Linked DNA regions of Rhizobium sp. SSA_523. The protein of the gene in region 1 binds, or shares a complex with, the protein of each later gene. Links are inferred from orthologs where the notes say so. Each region holds a gene or a part of one and is shown on either strand. Other genes may lie near its edges.

What was found.
Region 2: the proteins of xseA (region 1) and QTJ18_RS08550 are in contact, whole or in part, in a cryo-EM structure (PDB 8TXR), measured with the Escherichia coli proteins. The link is inferred for Rhizobium sp. SSA_523 from one-to-one orthologs.

Annotation. Positions count from the first base shown.
Region 1 is NZ_CP129382.1:3,109,711-3,112,861, reverse strand. Bases 269-3,102 are described here. They hold xseA (exodeoxyribonuclease VII large subunit), read left to right. Parts: upstream 269-791; coding sequence 792-2,414; downstream 2,415-3,102. Other genes in these bases: QTJ18_RS23040 (NAD(P)H-dependent oxidoreductase), read left to right, coding at 2,496-3,086; QTJ18_RS23050 (hypothetical protein), read left to right, coding at 269-636. In the rest of the region: more of QTJ18_RS23050, read left to right, coding at 1-268; QTJ18_RS23035 (MarR family winged helix-turn-helix transcriptional regulator), read right to left, coding at 3,114-3,151. UniProt on the Escherichia coli protein: Bidirectionally degrades single-stranded DNA into large acid-insoluble oligonucleotides, which are then degraded further into small acid-soluble oligonucleotides.
Region 2 is NZ_CP129382.1:59,279-62,525, reverse strand. Bases 102-3,031 are described here. They hold QTJ18_RS08550 (exodeoxyribonuclease VII small subunit), read left to right. Parts: upstream 102-1,404; coding sequence 1,405-1,659; downstream 1,660-3,031. Other genes in these bases: QTJ18_RS08535 (crotonase/enoyl-CoA hydratase family protein), read right to left, coding at 2,441-3,031; QTJ18_RS08540 (hypothetical protein), read right to left, coding at 1,977-2,234; QTJ18_RS08545 (hypothetical protein), read left to right, coding at 1,756-1,881; QTJ18_RS08555 (histone deacetylase family protein), read left to right, coding at 467-1,402; QTJ18_RS08560 (acyl-CoA thioesterase), read right to left, coding at 102-126. Outside these bases: more of QTJ18_RS08560, read right to left, coding at 1-101; more of QTJ18_RS08535, read right to left, coding at 3,032-3,199. UniProt on the Escherichia coli protein: Bidirectionally degrades single-stranded DNA into large acid-insoluble oligonucleotides, which are then degraded further into small acid-soluble oligonucleotides.

The DNA.
Region 1 (3,151 bases):
CGCGGCGCCTTTCTGTCCAATGCGCTGACGATCCTGCCCCTCTCGTTGATCATCAACGATCTGCGGCGGCAGTCGCATGCCGAACCGGAAAATATGAATGCCGGCTTTGCCTATGCGATCACGGTGCTGATGTCGGTCCCGCTGGTCTGGGTTTTCGTCGGCGCCGTCAGCACCAAGGGCCTGGGCAATGCCGTCTCCATCAGCGCCCTCACCGAGGCCGGGTCTCCCCGCAGCACTGCCACGACCTGCACCAGTGCGGGTGATATGCGCGCGCTTTCAGCGCTTCCGGCCGGCGTCGTCGTTGCACCGTCCGAAAGCGGCACCGCGATCCTGCGCCATACCGGGCATCGCGTCCTCACAGCGCCCTATCACCGCAACCAGGCCGGCATGTTGACCGAACTGCATATCGGCCTGGCAAGCCCGGACGAGGCAATGGCCTTCCTGAACGGTGCCGGAGCCACGATCCTCGCCTTCTGCGCCACCGATCCGCAGGTTCGAACGCTGATCCGTTTGAAACCGGAAGGACTTTACGCAAGCCTCGCACGCGGCAGCGTTCCCGCTTACCTGAAAGCGCTTCCCCTGACTGACTCCGGACCCGATTCCGAAGGTTTCCGCCTCTATCAGATTCTCCGCTAGTGGAACGAACTTGACGTTTGTTTCCCTCCCGCCGGACGCTCTCAGAGCAAATGTCGAACCACTAACCTGCGACCGCGCGGGCCTGCATGCGCGCCATGCTTTTTTTAAGTCCGAGGCAGGGTGAAAGCTTGCGAAAAATCCGCTAGAACGGGCACATGAACAGGCCTTTTTTCAGCGAGACGCAGACCAACCTTGCCGAATTGTCGGTGTCGGAACTGTCCGGCTCGATCAAGCGCACGGTCGAGACCGCCTTTGACCATGTGCGGGTCCGCGGGGAAATTTCCGGCTATCGCGGTCCCCATTCATCCGGCCATGCCTATTTCTCGCTCAAGGATGATCGGGCGCGCATCGATGCGGTGATCTGGAAAGGCTCGTTCTCCAAGCTGAAATTCCGCCCGGAAGAGGGCATGGAGGTGATTGCCACCGGCAAGGTCACCACCTTTCCCGGCTCCTCCAAATACCAGATCGTCATCGAGACACTGGAGCCGGCAGGTGCCGGCGCGCTGATGGCGCTGATCGAGGAGCGCAAGCGCAAGCTTGCCGCCGAAGGCCTGTTCGATCCCGCCCGCAAACGGGCCCTGCCCTTCCTGCCAAAGGTGATCGGCGTCGTCACCTCGCCCACCGGCGCCGTGATCCGCGATATCCTGCACCGCATCTCCGACCGATTCCCCGTGCATGTGATCGTGTGGCCGGTCAAGGTTCAGGGGGAAGGATCCGGCGACGAGGTGGCAAATGCCATTTCCGGCTTCAATGCGCTTGATCCGCTCGGTCCCGTGCGGCGACCGGATGTGCTGATCGTCGCCCGTGGCGGCGGCAGCCTTGAGGATCTCTGGAGCTTCAACGACGAGGCCGTGGTGCGGGCGGCCGCCGAAAGCGCCATTCCGCTGATTTCCGCGGTGGGTCACGAAACCGATTGGACGCTGATCGACCACGCGGCCGATATGCGGGCGCCGACGCCGACCGGTGCGGCCGAAATGGCCGTTCCGGTAAAGGCGGAACTGGATGCGCAGCTTGCCGCTCTTTCCGCACGCCTGCGCGGCTGCGCATCGCGCCAGATGGATCATCGTCGGCAGAACCTGCGCGCCCTGGTGCGGGCGCTGCCCTCGCTCGACCAGTTGCTTGCGCTTCCGCGGCGCCGTTTCGACGAGGCCGCCGCCGGTCTCGGTCGCGGGCTGGAGCGCACGGCGATTACCAAGCGCCGGCAATTCGAGCGCGCCTCCGCCGGACTTCGCCTGGATATTCTGACCAACCGCATCGGCGAGCGCCGGCGCCATCTTGCCGAGCAGGTTCTGCGCAAGGATCGCTGCCTGGAGCGCCAATTGCTCGGCGCCCGCGGGCGGATCGACCGGGCTCACGCGCAATTATCCGGCCTACCGCAGCGTCTTTCGGGCCATATCGGCCGCGAGAGGCAACATACGGCGGCGCTCTCGCGGCAGGCGGATACGGCGATCCGCCACGCCATGGCGCGGCACCGGGCAACGCTTGCGGCACAGGACCGCGTCTTGCAATCGCTCTCCTACAAGAACGTGCTGAAGCGTGGTTTCGCCGTGATCCGCGGCGAGGATGACCAGCCCTTGACGCGGGCTTCGGCCATCGCAACCGGCCAGGCTCTCTCCATCGAATTTGCCGATGGCCGCGTGGCGGCGACCGCCGGCGAGGGCTCGGAACCGGCGGTGGCAATGGGACCGGCGGCGGCATTGACGCCGCGCAAACGCACGCCGAAATCCGCGCCGGAACAAGGCCCGGAAGACGGCCCGAAACAGGGAACCCTGTTCTGACCGATGCGCTTTGTTTGCCTTATGCTTTTGTTTTGACGAATGACTTCGATCCAACCCGCACGCTTGTTCTGACCGATGACCCTGCGCTTTCTCATCGTTCTTGCGCATCCGCTACCGGACAGCTTTGCTGCCGCGGTGGCGGGACTTGTGGTCGAAACGCTCCGCGAAAAGGGCCATGCAGCCGATCTGCTCGACCTGTATCGCGAGGATTTCGATCCGCGCCTTTCGACCAGCGAGCGTCAAACCTATTTCGAGCCGCGGTGTGATACGAGCGCCGTCGATCCGATCATCGAACGGCTGCAGGCCGCCGACGGGCTGATCCTCGTCTTTCCCCAATGGTGGTTCAACTTCCCGGCCATACTCAAGGGCTTCTTCGACCGCATCTTTGCACCAGGCGTGGCGTTTCATCTCGATCCCGCAGGCGGACGCATCCGCCCGGCGCTCGGCAATATCCGCCATTTCTACGCCTTGACCACGACCGGTTCCCCCTGGTGGGTGGTGAAGCTCTATATGGGCGACCCCGTCCGGCGCCTGCTCAAACGCGGTATTGCGGCTTTCTGCGCCAAGAACGTTGATTTCAGGATGCTGGCCCTGCACGACATGGACCGCGCGAGCGCACAGAAGCGCTCGGCGCATCTGGCGCGTGTACGCCGTCTGGTGGAGCGGCTCTGACCTTCGCCGTGAAGGACCCCGTGGCACCTAGCGGTCGATCCGCTCCAGATAGGCCGCCAGGAGTG
Region 2 (3,247 bases), 3.1 Mb from region 1 along the record:
CCGCCCTGCCCAGAAGGCGGCGAGCGCCTCCTGCGCATAGGCGATATAGGCAAAGCTGTGCATCGTGCCGCCAGGGCCGATATCGCGCATCGGCACGGTGAAGCCATAGGCGGTCTCCTTCGTCACATTCGCCTCGCTGTCGTTTTGCCTGCCGTCATAGTGCTTGCCCCCATGCTGCCATCCGCTCCTCTTGGTGCTCCTCACCCTCCATTAAAGACGAGACCGGCCGCGGGAACAAGCCGCCCCTTCCGCGATAGAGCGTGCAAAACAAACACTATGGGCAAGGCCTGCAAAAACAAACCGGCAGGCGGAGCGCGCGAAACAAGCAATGCGGGCGGGCCGTGAAACACAAAGAGAGTGCGCAGGGCGCGCAAATGGCCGGGATTGCTTGCGATCGCGCTGCAATCTCTTGAAATATGCCGGGTCTTGCGCCATGTCGGCATGACCTCACAGGAGCCTCATCGCCATGACCACCCGCCTTTACGAACATGAGATCTTCCTGGAGCACAATACGCCGGAGGGTCATCCGGAACGGGCGGACCGGCTGCGCTCGCTGTCCCTGGCGCTGACCCATCCGAATTTCTCGCCGCTCGACCGCAAACCGGCGCCGCAGGCCAATGAAGATGCCGTGCTGCTGGCGCATCCGGAGAGCCATCTCCTGTCGGTCATGCGCGAGATCCCGGAAGAAGAGGACCGCATCCGCCAGATCGAAGCCGACACCCATGTCAGCGCCAAGAGCCTGCAGGCCGCGCTGACCGGCATTGGCGGCGCCATGGCAGCCGTTGACGATGTGATGACGGGACAAATCGACAATGCCTTCGTGGCCTCGCGCCCGCCGGGCCATCATGCGGAAAAGTCAAAGGCCATGGGCTTTTGCCTGTTCAACAATGTGGCGATTGCCGCCCGCCATGCGCAGAAGGTGCATGGCGTGGAACGGGTGGCGATCGTCGACTGGGACGTGCACCACGGCAATGGCACGCAGGATATCTTCTGGGACGATCCTTCCGTCCTCTTCTGCTCCACTCACCAGATGCCGCTTTACCCCTGGACCGGCGAGAAGGGGGAGACCGGCGCCCATCGCAACATCGTCAACGCGCCTCTGGAAAGCAATTCCGCCAGCGAGCACTTCCGCGACGCCTTTTCCTCCCGCGTGCTGCCGGCGTTGCACGAATTCCGGCCCGACTTCATTCTGATCTCGGCGGGCTTCGATGCGCATCATCGCGATCCGCTGGCGCAGATCAATCTGGTCGGCGACGACTTCGACTGGGCGACCGGCCGGATCATGGAAATCGCCGGGAAATACGCCGGCAACCGGGTCGTCAGCCTGCTGGAAGGCGGCTATGATCTGGAGGGTCTGGCCGAATCGGCCGGCCTGCATATCCTCAGACTGATGAAAGGCTAACAATGGCAGAGAGCGCGACAGCCCCGGATGTCAGCGGCTACAGCTTCGAGAAGGCGGTGGCGGAACTGGAAACGATCGTGGCGCGGCTGGAACGCGGCGATGTGGCGCTGGATGAATCAATCTCCATCTACGAGCGTGGCGAAGCCTTGAAGAAGCATTGCGAGACCCTGCTTTCGGCCGCCGAAAACCGGATCGAGAAAATCCGCCTGGACCGCAGCGGCAAGCCGCAGGCGGTCGAGCCGCTGGATGGCGAATAAGAGCAGATCTCAATGACAGGAACCGGGGGGGTCCGGCATGGCCCGCAGCCAGCCACCCCGTGAGGAACCAATGCCGTGCCCGGACGTTGAGCGGGCATGGCAAAAGACACCGGACAAAAAGCCCGCAGCGGCATGATCACCTTCGTTCTGACCATCTTCGTCATCGCGCTCGTGCTGGCGGCGATCTACATGTTCGGCTTCACGCCCGGCGAGACGAACTGATCGCGGGATAGGGAAGAGGCGGCGGCCGCCCCCGTCCGTCAGACCCCCCGTCCGCCCGGATCACGCGCGCCATTCCGTCAGGACCACGCCCCCCGTCAATATCCCAGGCGCAGCGTGCCCGATCCTACCACGCCATTGCAGCGGCACGAGCCGCCGACGCGACCCGCCTGCGCCCGGCAGACATTGGGCTGGTTCTGCTGCGCGCTATCGGGCGCCGGAACCACGCAGACATAGCGCTGTCGGGGTCTTTCGCCATTATTGGTGTCGACGCGGGTATTGGGCCCGGATGTCTGTGCGGCGGCGGCGGCAGCCGTCAGCAGCAGCAGTGCCAGGCCGGTCATCAATCTTGTCATGCCGAATCTCCCTCTGGCGCCGCGGCAAAGGCGAAAGGCACGGCGCCTCACGCTCCGGTGCTTTCTTTCATTCGTGTCCGGTCCGCGCAGGATCGACGGCACGAAACTGCGCGGCTCTCAGACCATCGGCCCGAACATCTTAACAAAGCCTGAAAGTGTCCCAGCCCCGGCTTCGGCAAGGGCCGCCATCCGCGCCGTCAGCCGGCCTATTTGCGCTTCAGGAAGGCCTCGAAGGCGGACCGCGCTTCCGCGCTGCGCATCTGGGCCGAAAAATGCACCATTTCGGCATCGATGCGCGACAGGATCTCTTCGCTATCGCCGCGGATCAGGTTGCGGGCGATCTTCATGGCGCCGGCCGGCTTTGCAGCAAGGGCGGCAGCAAGTTTCAGCGTTTCGGCCTCCACCTCTTCCGGCGCGACGACCTTCCAGATCAACCCCGCCTCGCGCGCCGCCTCGGCGGAAAATCCCTCCCCTGCCGCCAGAAGGGCAAAGGCGCGCTGATGGCCCATCACCCGTGGCACGATCAGGCTGGAGGCCGCCTCCGGCACCAGAGCCAGATCGACGAAAGGCGTTCTGAAGAGGCTCCGCGTCGAGGCGATCGTCATGTCGCAATGCAGATGGATCGTCGTGCCGATTCCGATCGCAAGGCCATCCACGCCGGAAACGAGCGGCTTGCCATAACTGGCGAGCACTTTCAGGAAATCGACGGCGGCCGGCGGCTCCGCGCTGCCCGACATGGCATAGGAGAGGAAATCCGCCATGTCGTTTCCGGCGGAGAAACAGCCTTCTGTGCCAAGAAAGGCAACGGCGCGGATGGCCGCATCCTGCCCCGCCTCGTGCAGCCCGGCCACCATTCTCCGGTACATGTCGGCAGTGATGGCATTCTTCTTGTCGGGGCGGTTGAACCGGATGACAGCCACGCCCGCATGGGCCTCAGGGCGTTCGATCAGGATATGGTCGGTCATGAATTTGTCCTTGTTCACGCTGGTCCCGTCGCGGGGCAGAAGCCAAGA